One region of the Streptomyces sp. NPDC048288 genome, then DNA from elsewhere that is predicted to be linked to it. Evidence: riboswitches for the same ligand, from Rfam matches in the RefSeq annotation. Region 1 holds a riboswitch; each other region holds the start of a gene.

Region 1 (4,043 bases):
CCGCAGGAGCGTCAGGGTCCCGGACAGGCCCTTGACGACCTTGTCGCCGTCGATGAAGGCGGCGGGGACGTGCAGCGCGCGGTTCTCGCCACGCCGTACGGCAATGAGCTGGCCCTCCTTGACCAGCTGCCGCACACGCGTCACCTCGACGTCGAGCATCTCTGCGATGTCGGGGAGGTTGAGCCATGCGGGGACGAGAGCATCGATGTTTGCGTCAATCTCGGTCACGAGGTCAAGGGTAGGCGTTGTGGTGGTTCGGGCGCGATGGGTGGGTGTTCGGGTGCGGCGGGGTGGGGGCTGGTCGCGCCCACGCGGCGGAGCCGCATATGCCACAGCCCCGCGCCCCTATCGGGGCGCCGCAGTCGCGTTCTTCAAGGGGCGGGCCGGATCCGCGAGGGCATCCGCGTCCATTTCCTGCCCCGCCTGGATCAGTCGTCGTCCCTGTGCCAGATCACGCGGGCGACCGACCGCCAGGAGGGCTACCAGGCGGTCCTCGCGCAGCCAGCAGACGCTCCAGGACGGGCCGGACGGGTCGCCGCGCCACACCATGCGGTCGTCCGCCGCGTGGTGGCCGGCGTACTGGACGAAGCGGCCGAACTGCTCCGACCAGAAGTACGGCACGGGGTCGTAGACGGCGTCGGTCTCGCCGAGGATGTTGGCGGCGACGGTGCGCGGGCCCTGGAGGGCGTTGTCCCAGTGGTGGATGAGCAGGCGCTCGCCGTAGCGGCCGGACGGGAAGGAGGCGCAGTCGCCGACCGCGTAGACGTCCGGGACGCTGGTGCGCAGCCGGTCGTCGGCGAGCACCTCGCCGTGGGGGCCCAGCTCGATGCCGGAGCCGGTCAGCCAGGCGGTGGCGGGGCGGGCGCCGATGCCGACCACGACGGCGCCCGCGGGCACCTGTGAGCCGTCGTCGAGCACCACCGCGCCGGGCTCGACGCGTGCCACGCGCGCGTGGGTGCGCAGGTCGGCGCCGCTGTCGGCGTACCAGGCGGCCATCGGCACGGCCACCTCGGCGGGCAGCGCCCCGGCGAGCGGACGGTCGGCGGCCTCCACGACGGTGACCGCGCAGCCGGCCTCGCGGGCCGCGGTGGCGAACTCGGCGCCGATCCAGCCCGCGCCGACGACCACGACGTCGTGCTGCCGGACGAGCACGGGCCGCAGCCGTTCGGCGTCGTCGAGGGTGCGCAGCAAATGGACGCCGGGCACGCCCTCGGTGCCGGGCAGCGTGATCGGCTCGGCTCCGGTGGCGAGGACCAGCACGTCGTACGGCACCGGTCCGGTCTCGGTGTCCAGCTCGCGGTCGGCGGGGCGCACGCCCAGCGCCTCGCGGCCGAGCGCCAGCTCGATGTCGAGGGCCTCGAAGTCGACCTCGAAGGCGGAGTTCTCGGCCTTGCCGAGCAGCACGGCCTTGGAGAGCGGCGGCCGGTCGTACGGCTGGTGCGGTTCGGCGCCGATCAGGGTGACGGGGCCGGTGAACCCCTGTTCGCGCAGGGCCACGGCGGTCTGTACCCCGGCCATGCCCGCGCCCACGACGACCACGCGTCGCGCCTGTGACGTGCCCTGCTGCTGCGTCTGCTCGCTCACCTGATCACCATAGACACGAACGATAGACAACTGACAGAGAGTCAGTCAGGGGGCGTGCTGGGTGACCTCTTGCACAAGGACTTGCACAGGCCCTTGCACAGGACCCTGCACAGAACTTTGCACAAGACCTTCCGCGGCACCGGCCCAGGCCGTCTTACCGGGGCGGAGCCCCGCGGGCTAGGGTGGCGGGGAAGCACACGCGGGAGCCCGGACGCACCGGGCTGAGAGGGAGGCTGGCGGCCTCCGACCGTACGAACCTGATCCGGGTCATGCCGGCGAAGGGAGGGGCTGGACGCCCATGTCCTCACATACGTCCGACGTCCTCGTCATCGGGGGCGGAGTCATCGGCCTGGTCACGGCCTGGCGGGCGGCCCAGCGCGGGCTCGCCACCGCCGTGGTCGATCCCGATCCCGGCGGCGGGGCCGCGCAGGTGGCGGCCGGGATGCTGGCCGCGGTCACCGAACTGCACTACGGCGAGCAGACCCTGCTGGGGCTCAACCTGGCCTCCGCCCGCCGCTATCCCGACTTCGCCGCCGAACTGACCGAGCTCACCGGCCAGGACCTCGGCTACCGGCGCTGCGGCACCCTCGCGGTCGCCCTGGACGCCGACGACCGGGCCCATCTGCGGGAGCTGCACACCCTCCAGCGGCAGTCGGGCCTGGAGTCGGAGTGGCTGTCGGGACGGGAGTGCCGGCGCCTGGAGCCGATGCTCGCGCCGGGTGTGCGCGGCGGGCTGCGGGTCGACGGCGACCACCAGATCGACCCGCGCCGGCTGGCGGCCGCCCTGGTGGCCGCGTGCGAGCGGGCCGGGGTGGTGTTCCACCGGGACTGGGCGGAGCGCCTGGAGGTGGTACGGGAGCGCGCCACCGGCGTCCTCACCCGCGCGGGTGACACCTGCGGCGCGCGGCAGCTGGTGCTCGCCGGCGGGAGCCTGAGCGGCCGGCTCGCGGGCGTGCCCGACGACGTGCTGCCGCCGGTGCGGCCGGTGAAGGGGCAGGTGCTGCGGCTGACCGTGCCGAAGCGGTACGCGCCGTTCCTCAGCCGGACCGTACGGGCCGTGGTGCGCGGCAGCCAGGTCTACCTGGTGCCGCGGGAGAACGGCGAGCTGGTGGTCGGCGCGACCAGCGAGGAGCTGGGCTGGGACACGACGGTCACCGCGGGCGGCGTGTACGAGCTGCTGCGCGACGCGCACGAACTGGTCCCCGGGATCACCGAGCTGCCGCTCACCGAGACCCGGGCCGGGCTGCGCCCCGGCTCCCCCGACAACGCGCCGCTGCTCGGGCCGACCCGCCTCGACGGCCTGCTGCTGGCCACCGGGCACTACCGCAACGGGGTGCTGCTCACGCCGGTCACGGGGGACGTGATGGCGGAGCTGCTGGCCGGCGGGGAGCTGCCCGAGGAGGCCCGTCCGTTCACGCCGAGGCGATTCGGCACCGTACTCGTGGAGCAGACCGCATGAACCTCTCCGTCACCATCTCCGTCAACGGCGAGCGCCGGGAGATCGCCCCGGGCACCGCGCTCGACACGCTCGTACGGTCCCTCACGCCCGCGCCCTCCGGGGTGGCCGCGGCGGTCAACGAGACCGTCGTACCGCGCGGCGAGTGGCCGGGCACGGCGCTCGCCGAGGGCGACCGCGTGGAAGTCCTCACCGCCGTGCAGGGAGGCTGAGCCATGGCAGACGATCCGTTCGTGCTCGGGGGTACGACGTTCTCCTCCCGTCTGATCATGGGGACCGGGGGCGCACCGAGCCTGGAGGTGCTGGAGCGGGCGCTGGTCGCGTCCGGGACCGAGCTGACCACGGTCGCGATGCGGCGGGTGGACCCGGGGGTACGGGGTTCCGTGCTGTCGGTCCTCGAACGGCTGGGGATCCGGGTGCTGCCGAACACCGCCGGCTGTTTCACGGCGGGTGAGGCGGTGCTGACGGCCCGGCTGGCGCGGGAGGCGCTGGGGACCTCGCTGGTCAAGCTGGAGGTCATCGCCGACGAGCGCACCCTGCTGCCGGATCCGGTCGAGCTGCTGGACGCGGCGGAAACGCTGGTCGACGACGGGTTCACAGTGCTGCCATACACCAACGACGACCCCGTGCTGGCCAGGAAGCTGGAGGACGTCGGGTGCGCGGCGGTGATGCCGCTGGGGTCGCCGATCGGGTCGGGGCTCGGGATCCGCAACCCGCACAACTTCCAGCTGATCGTCGAGCACGCGCGCGTGCCGGTGATCCTGGACGCGGGGGCCGGTACGGCGTCGGACGTGGCGCTGGCGATGGAGCTGGGGTGTGCGGGGGTGATGCTGGCGTCGGCGGTGACGCGGGCGCAGGATCCCGAGCGGATGGCTCACGCCATGCGGGCCGGGGTGGAGGCGGGGCGGTTGGCCCGGCTGGCGGGGCGGATTCCGCGGCGGTACCTCGCGGAGGCGTCGTCTCCTGCGGAGGGCCTGGCCGTGCTGGATCCCGAGCGCCCCGC
Region 2 (4,043 bases), on a different contig from region 1:
ACGCCCGCCGCGACCATCTCGGCCGCTACCCCGCCCAGGCCCTCACCCCGTACACGGTCCGTGACAGCCATGCGCTGCTGCGACGCCTGGAGCGGACGCGGCGGATGGAGCCGCTGGTGGAACGTCAGGAGTACGCGCTGGGGACGGTGTGCGCGGCGATCCCCATCACCGTCGGCACCACAGCCGCCACGATGGCCATCTCTCTTCCCCTGCACCAGTCCGACCGGCTGCTGCCGGCCGTAGGGCTGCTCCAGGCCGAGGTGGGACGGCATCTGGGATCACTGGCGATCTCTATCAGTATCTGAAAACTCACTCCTTGTGATCTCCCGTGTACGTTCAGCAAGATTTGACTACCATTAAAGGGGTAAATCCCGGCCGGTCGGTGCCATATGACGGGGTAGGCGATGCGCGAGTCCGTACAAGCAGAAGTCATGATGAGCTTTCTCGTTTCGGAGGAGCTCTCCTTCCGCATCCCCGTGGAGTTGCGCTACGAGACGTGTGATCCGTATGCCGTGCGGCTCACCTTCCATCTGCCCGGGGACGCGCCGGTGACCTGGGCCTTCGGCCGGGAGCTGCTGATCGACGGGGTGGGCCGGCCGTGCGGGGAGGGCGATGTGCACATCGCGCCCGCCGATTCCGAGGTGCTGGGCGAAGTGCTGATCCGGCTTCAGGTCGGCGGCGACCAGGCCGTGTTCCGCTCCTCCGCGCCGCCCCTGGTGGCCTTCCTCGACCGTACGGACAAGCTGGTGCCGCTCGGCCAGGAAGGCGCGCTGGCCGACTTCGACGCCCATTTGGACGAGGCTCTGGACCGCATCCTGGCCGAGGAGCAGAGCGCCGGCTGAAGCGTTGCGGCACGGGGCGGGATCCGCTCCGCCGAGCCGCGCGAGGGGGCGCAGGAACGCTTCTGCGCGCCCTCCGGCAGGCGCCGTGCCCCTCTCCTCGCACGGCCCGTCCGCCGGGGCCGTGCGCCGCTCTCACCGCTTCCGGCGCCGCCCCCGCCCGCCGCGCGCCGGAGCCTCCACGGCCGCGACCGCCTCCTTGCCGGGCCGGTCGGCCGACACCACCAGGGCCGCGAGCAGTGTGGTGACGGGCACCGAGGCGACCAGGCCGATCGAACCCACCAGGGTGCGCACGATCTCCTCGGCCACCAGTTCACTGTTGGCGACCGTGGCCACGCTGCTCTGCGCGATCGAGAAGAGCAGCAGCAGCGGCAGCGCGGCGCCCGCGTAGGCCAGGACGAGGGTGTTGACGACGGAGGCGATGTGGTCGCGGCCGATGCGGATGCCCGCCCGGTACAGCCCGCGCCAGCCCATCGTCGGATTGGCCTCGTGCAGCTCCCAGACGGCCGAGGTCTGGGTCACCGTCACATCGTCCAGGACACCCAGCGAACCGATGATGACACCGGCCAGCAGCAGACCGCTCATGTCGATCGACGGATACAGACCGTGGATCAGACCGGTGTTGTCGTCGGTGTTGCCGGTGAGCGCGGCCCAGTCGATGAACTCCGAGCCGAGCAGGCCGATCAGGCACAGTGAGACCAGCGTGCCGAGCACCGCCACCGAGGTCCGGGCCGACAGCCCGTGGCAGATGTACAGGGCGATCAGCATGATGGCGCTCGACCCGACCACCGCCATCAGCAGCGGATTCGAGCCCTGCAGGATCCCCGGCAGGATGAACATGGTCAGCACCAGGAAGCTGACCGCCAGCGCGACCAGCGCCATCACACCACGCAGCCGGCCCACCACCACGACGGCGAGCGCGAAGATCCCGGCGAGCAGCGCCATCGGGAACTTCCGGTTGACGTCGGTGACCGAGTACTGCAGGTCCTTGGGTGCGGAAGGCTCGTAGGCGGCCACGACCTGCTCACCCTCGTGCAACTGCCGGGACTGGTCGGGCTGCACGATCTCGGTGAAGGTACGGCCCTTGTCCTTGCCGGTGTCGACCCGGACCGTGGCCTTCTTGCAGGTGCTGTCGTCCTCCTGCTTCGAGGAACCGCCGTCGGCGGTGGCGGTGTCGCCGGTCGAGCCGCCCCCGGAGGCGTTGACCGACTTACAGCTGACCGAGACGACCTTGGTGACCGTCGCCTGCTGCGTCTGGCGGTCGAAGCCGACGCCGGTGCGCTCGTGCGGTGGGGCGCCGCCGGGCCACAGCACCACCAGGCCGACCACGACCGCGGCGGTGAAGGGGATCAGGATCGCCGCGATGACCTTGCGCAGATGCTTGGAGACAGGTGCGGCGGGTCCGTGGCTGTGGCTGTGCGAGTGGCCGTGCCCGCCGCCGGCTCCGGAGCCGCCCTGGGCGGGGCCCTCTCCGGGCGGGTGTGCGTGGGCATGGTCGTGGCCGGGCTGTGGGCCCTGTCCGGGAGCGTGGCCCTGGTCGTACGGCCGGCCCTGCCCGTGGCTGTGTCCGTCACCGGCACCATGGCCCCCGTGGCCGGCACCGCCGTCCTGCGGGGCGCCGGTGCCGCGCCTCGGCTCGGGGGGCGGATGAGGGTGCTGCTGCGTCGAGGTCACCGCCCGATCATCGCAAGAACGGCAGGGGCCCCCTGTTCACCGCGCCCGAATTGACGCTAGCGTGGAGGCACCTTTGCACACGCGGGAGCTCGGAGCACCGGGCTGAGAGGGCGCTGACCTCCGTATTCGCGATGTTTCACGTGGAACGAGTGATGTTTCACAGGGAACGCCGCCCGACGGAAGCCGCTGCGTCGACCGCCGAACCTGTTACCGGGTAATGCCGGCGTAGGGAGTAGGTCTCATGACCGACAAGGACGTACGCACGCCTGCCTTCAGTCAGGACGAACAGCCCATTTCGGGCGAATCATCCCTGGAGGCCGGGAAGTCCATCGGCTGGCACAAGGGGTATGTCGAGGGTTCGCGCCCCGACCTCCGGGTGCCGGTCCGTCAGGTGCATCTCACCAACGGGCAGTCGGTGACGCTCTACGACACCTCGGGCCCGTACACCGATCCGTTCGTCGAGACCGACGTCCGCAGGGGTCTGCCGCCGCTGCGGGAGAACTGGATCATCACGCGTGGCGACACCGCCGAGTACGCGGGCCGGCCCGTCCGTCCCGAGGACGACGGGATCAAGCACACCTCGCCGCGCGGCGGTCTGCGCAACCTGGACGCGGTCTTCCCGGGCCGCCCGCGCCAGCCCCGCCGCGGCCGGGACGGCGAGGCGGTCACCCAGCTCGCGTACGCCCGCCGGGGCGAGATCACCCCGGAGATGGAGTACGTCGCCATCCGCGAGAACGTTTCTCCCGAGGTGGTCCGCGAGGAGATCGCGGCGGGCCGGGCCGTGCTGCCGGCCAACGTCAACCACCCGGAGATCGAGCCGATGATCATCGGCAAGCGGTTCCTGGTGAAGGTCAACGCCAACATCGGCAACTCGGCGGTGACCTCCTCGATCGAGGAGGAGGTCGAGAAGATGACCTGGGCGACCCGGTGGGGCGCCGACACGGTCATGGACCTCTCCACCGGCCGCAACATCCACACCACCCGCGAGTGGGTGCTGCGCAACTCCCCCGTCCCGATCGGCACGGTGCCGCTCTACCAGGCCCTGGAGAAGGTCGACGGCAGGGCCGAGGAGCTGACCTGGGAGATCTACAAGGACACGGTCATCGAGCAGGCCGAGCAGGGCGTGGACTACATGACCGTCCACGCGGGCGTGCGGCTGCCGTTCGTTCCGCTGACCGCCAACCGCAAGACCGGCATCGTCTCGCGCGGCGGCTCGATCATGGCGGCCTGGTGCCTGGCGCACCACAAGGAATCGTTCCTGTACGAGAACTTCGAGGAACTCTGCGAGATCCTCGCCGCCTACGACGTCACCTACTCGCTGGGTGACGGCTTGCGCCCCGGCTCCATCGCCGACGCCAACGACGAGGCGCAGTTCGCGGAGTTGCGCACGCTCGGGGAACTCAACCGGATCGCCAGGCGTTTCCATGTACAGACGATGATCGAGGGCCCGGGCCACGTCCCGATGCACAAGATCAAGGAGAACATCGACCTTCAGCAGGAGATCTGCGATGAAGCTCCATTCTATACGCT
Region 3 (4,043 bases), on a different contig from region 1:
GCGGCCGGCGCGCGGTGGCCTCCGGGGCGACCAGGCGCAGCGCGCTCTCCCGCCGCCGCACCGTCCACGCGTGCACGGCGAGGATCGCGCCGACCGCGACGAACTGCACGAGGGTGAGGACGGCGGCCGTGGAGAGGTCGAAGATCTCCGAGGTCTGCCGGTAGATCTCCACTTCGAGGGTGGAGAAGGTGGGGCCGCCGAGGATCTGCACCACGCCGAAGGAGGTGAAGGTGAACAGGAAGACCATCAGCGCGGCGGCGGCCACGGCGGGCGCGAGCGCGGGCAGGGTGACCTTCCGCCAGGCGCCAAGCGGGGAGGCGCCGAGCATCCGCGCGGCCTCCTCCTGCCGGGGGTCCAGCTGGGCCCAGAGCCCGCCCACGGTCCGTACGACCACGGCGTAGTTGAAGAAGACATGCGCCAGCAGGATGGCCCAGACGGTGGTGTCCAGTCGTACGCCCCACAGCTCGTCGAGCAGTCCGCCGCGCCCGACGAGCGCCAGGAAGGCGGTCCCGACCACCACCGTCGGCAGCACGAAGGGGACCGTCACCACGGCCCGCAGCACCTGCTTGCCCGGGAAGTCGAGGCGGGCGAAGACGTAGGCGGCGGGCAGCGCGACCAGCAGGGTGAGCGCGGTGGAGGCGAGCGCCTGCCAGGTGGTGAACCAGAGCACGTGCCGGATGTCGGACTGGCCGAGGACATCGGCGATCCGCCCGAACCGCCAGACCCCGTCGGCCTTCAGGCCGCGGGTGACGATCGCCGCGACCGGCCAGGCGAAGAAGACACCGAAGAACGCGACGGGCACGAGCATCAGCCCGAGCCGCGCCGCGCTCCCGCGCCCGGCCGCTACTTCAGTACGAGAGACGTCCACGTCTTGACCCACTGGTCACGGTTGGCGGCGATCTTCTCGGGCGCCATGGTCTCGGGGTCCTGGGCGGCGGGACCGTACTTCGTGAACTCGGCGGGCACGCTCGCGCCCTTCACCACCGGGTACACGAACATGTTCAGCGGCATGTCCTCCTGGAACTCCTTGGAGACCAGGAAGTCGATGAGCGCCTTGCCGCCCTTGCTGTTCCCGGCGTTGCTCAGCAGCCCCGCGAACTCGATCTGCCGGAAGCAGGTGCCGGTCGCGACACCGGTGGGCGCGGTGCTGGGCTTCGGGTCGCCGTAGATCACCTCGGCGGGCGGGGAGGAGGCGTACGACACCACGAGCGGCCGGTCGCCCTTGGCCTTCTTGCCGCCCGCGGAGCCGGAGAACTCCTCGTTGTAGGCCTGCTCCCAGCCGTCGACGACCTTGACGCCGTTGGCCTTGAGCTTCTTCCAGTAGCCCTGCCAGCCGCTGTCCCCGTACTGAGCCGCGCTCCCGAGCAGGAAGCCCAGCCCCGGCGAGGAGGTGGCCGCGTTCTCGGTGACGAGGAGGTTCTTGTACTGCGGCTTGACGAGATCCGCGTACGAGGTGGGCGGGGTCAGCTTGTGCGCGCTGAAGTACGCCTTGTCGTAGTTGACGCAGATGTCGCCGTAGTCGATGGGCGTGACCCGGTGCTTGCCGGCGTCGAGCTGGTACTCCGTGCCGACCTGGGCGAGCCCCTTCGCCGCGTACGGCTGGAAGAGGCCGTTGTCGAGGGCGCGGGAGAGCAGGGTGTTGTCGACGCCGAAGAAGACGTCGCCCTGCGGGTTGTCCTTGGTCAGGATCGCCTTGTTGACGGCCTGCCCGGCATCGCCGTCCTTGAGGACCTTCACCTGGTAGCCGGACTGCTTCTCGAAGTCCCGGAGCACGTTCTTGGAGACGGCCCACGAGTCGTGGCTGACGAGGGTGACGGTCTTGGAGTCGGCCGCCGAACCCGACGACGAACACGCGGACAGCGTGACGAGACCGAGCCCTATGGCCGCGGCCACGAAGGCCTTGGTGTGCGTGGTGTGCACTGGTGTTTTCCTCCTGGGGTGGACCAGGAAGAGACGCGGCCCTGCCCGCGGTGTGCGGGCAGGGCGCAACAGCTTGAGTGATGACCGAACTTCCTACCCAGAATGACCTGGGCGAGGTTCAGAGGGTCTGCGGCCCGATTGCCGCACTCTCAGCGCTGTGGCGCTCCCCTGTCGGAATATGAAGATGTGGTGGCCAGATCCTACCGCTCGGTGGCCGCGAGCTGACCGCAGGCGCCGTCGATCTCCTGGCCACGGGTGTCCCGTACGGTGACGGGCACCCCGTGGGCGGCGATCGCCTCGACGAACGCCTTCTCGTCCTCGGGCCGCGAGGCGGTCCACTTGGAGCCCGGCGTCGGGTTCAGCGGGATCAGGTTGACGTGCACGGGCTTGCCGCGGAGCAGCCGGCCGAGCCGGTCACCGCGCCACGCCTGGTCGTTGATGTCCCGGATGAGGGCGTACTCGATGCTGAGCCGACGGCCGCTCTTCTCGACGTACTCGAACCCGGCGTCGAGCACCTCGCGCACCTTCCACCGCGTGTTCACGGGGACGAGGGTGTCGCGCAGTTCGTCGTCGGGCGCGTGCAGGGAGATCGCCAGCCGGCACTTGAAGCCCTCGTCGGCGAACCGGTTGATGGCCGGGACCAGTCCGACGGTCGAGACGGTGATGCCCCGCTGCGAGAGCCCGAGACCGTCCGGGGCGGGATCGGTGAGCGCCCGGATGGCGCCGACCACCCGCTTGTAGTTGGCGAGCGGCTCGCCCATCCCCATGAAGACGATGTTCGAGAGCCGCGCGGGCCCGCCGGGCACGTCCCCGTCCCGCAGCGCCCGCATCCCGTCCACGATCTGGTGGACGATCTCCGCGGTGGACAGGTTCCGGTCCAGGCCCGCCTGCCCCGTCGCGCAGAACGGGCAGTTCATCCCGCACCCCGCCTGCGAGCTGATGCACATCGTCACCCGGTCCGGGTAGCGCATCAGCACCGACTCCACGAGCGTGCCGTCGAACAGCCGCCACAGCGTCTTGCGGGTGGTGCCCTCGTCCGTCGACAGATGCCGTACGACGGTCATCAGCTCGGGGAACAGCGCCTCGCGCAGCTTCTCCCGGGAGCCGGCCGGGATGTCCGTCCACTGCTCGGGGTCGTGCGCGTACCGCGCGAAGTAGTGCTGCGAGAGCTGCTTGGCACGGAACGGCTTCTCCCCCGTCTCGGCCACCGCGTCCTTGCGCTCGGCGGGCGAGAGATCGGCGAGATGCCGCGGCGGCTTCTTGGCTCCGCGCGGGGCGACGAAAGTGAGTTCTCCGGGCTTGGGCATGGTGGTACCAGTGTCGCAGATCCACTTGGGTGACCTGTGACCGAAGGTTTCGCCCGGTGGGGCCCGGTGCGGGCGGGGCTCAGGCGCGGGCCGTCGTGATGAGGGCAAAGAGGGCGCCGGCGGGGTCGAGGAACATGGCGAAGCGGCCGATGCCCGGTGCCTCGGTGACCGGGATGAGGACGACGGCTCCGGCCTCGACGGCCCTGGCGGAGGTGGCGTCGCAGTCGGTCACCTCGAAGTACGGGTGCCACTCCGGCGTCGAACCGGCGTCGAGGTTGGCCTGGGGCAACTGCATCAGTCCGCCCAGGGCCGCCTGCGGGCCGGCGCCGGCCGGGGTGAGGACGGTGTAGGTCAGTCCGGGGCCCATCGGCACATCGCGCGTCTGCCAGGAGAAGAGCGAGGTGTAGAAGGCCTTCGCCGTGCTCGCGTCGGTGGTGTAGAGCTCCGCCCGGGACAGGCTGCCGGGGTCGCCGACCAGGTCCAGGCCCTGGGTGTCGCCGGGCTGCCAGACCGCGAAGTCCGCGCCGGTGGGGTCGGTGAAGGCGGCGGTCCGTCCGAAGGTGAAGACGTCCCCCGGGGCGACCCGGACCCGGCCGCCGCCCTGTTCCACGGCCTTGGCGGTGGCGTCGGCGTCCGGGGTGTGGAAGTACAGCGTCCAGGACGGGCTCGCGCCCTCCTCGGTGAGCGGGCCCAGGCCCGCGACCGTCCGGCCGTCCTGGAGGAAGAAGCCGTAGCCGCCCGCCTCCGGTCCCGCCGACCGGTGCTCCCAGCCGAGGACGGCGGCGTAGAAGGCGGCGCTCGCCCCGGTGTCGGGGC

Evidence for each region. A riboswitch is a leader RNA that binds a small molecule or an ion and turns the genes downstream of it on or off. The one in region 1 is predicted to bind thiamine pyrophosphate.
Region 2: it holds a riboswitch for thiamine pyrophosphate, as region 1 does, so the genes downstream of both, thiC (phosphomethylpyrimidine synthase ThiC) here and thiO (glycine oxidase ThiO) in region 1, are expected to answer to the same signal.
Region 3: it holds a riboswitch for thiamine pyrophosphate, as region 1 does, so the genes downstream of both, ACGFZS_RS30645 (thiamine ABC transporter substrate binding subunit) here and thiO (glycine oxidase ThiO) in region 1, are expected to answer to the same signal.

Annotation. Positions count from the first base shown of each region.
Region 1 is NZ_JBICZD010000001.1:951,110-955,152, reverse strand. It holds gene ACGFZS_RS04230 (Rv2175c family DNA-binding protein) at 1-228, opposite strand, end outside; gene ACGFZS_RS04225 (NAD(P)/FAD-dependent oxidoreductase) at 346-1,584, opposite strand; TPP riboswitch at 1,774-1,885, shown strand; gene thiO (glycine oxidase ThiO) at 1,883-3,043, shown strand; gene thiS (sulfur carrier protein ThiS) at 3,040-3,252, shown strand; gene ACGFZS_RS04210 (thiazole synthase) at 3,256-4,043, shown strand, end outside.
Region 2 is NZ_JBICZD010000002.1:848,296-852,338, forward strand. It holds gene ACGFZS_RS10250 (IclR family transcriptional regulator) at 1-305, shown strand, start outside; gene ACGFZS_RS10255 (SsgA family sporulation/cell division regulator) at 405-842, shown strand; gene ACGFZS_RS10260 (YibE/F family protein) at 975-2,513, opposite strand; TPP riboswitch at 2,585-2,762, shown strand; gene thiC (phosphomethylpyrimidine synthase ThiC) at 2,755-4,043, shown strand, end outside.
Region 3 is NZ_JBICZD010000009.1:124,281-128,323, forward strand. It holds gene ACGFZS_RS30640 (ABC transporter permease) at 1-808, opposite strand, end outside; gene ACGFZS_RS30645 (thiamine ABC transporter substrate binding subunit) at 844-1,920, opposite strand; TPP riboswitch at 1,993-2,100, opposite strand; gene rlmN (23S rRNA (adenine(2503)-C(2))-methyltransferase RlmN) at 2,121-3,227, opposite strand; gene ACGFZS_RS30655 (VOC family protein) at 3,307-4,043, opposite strand, start outside.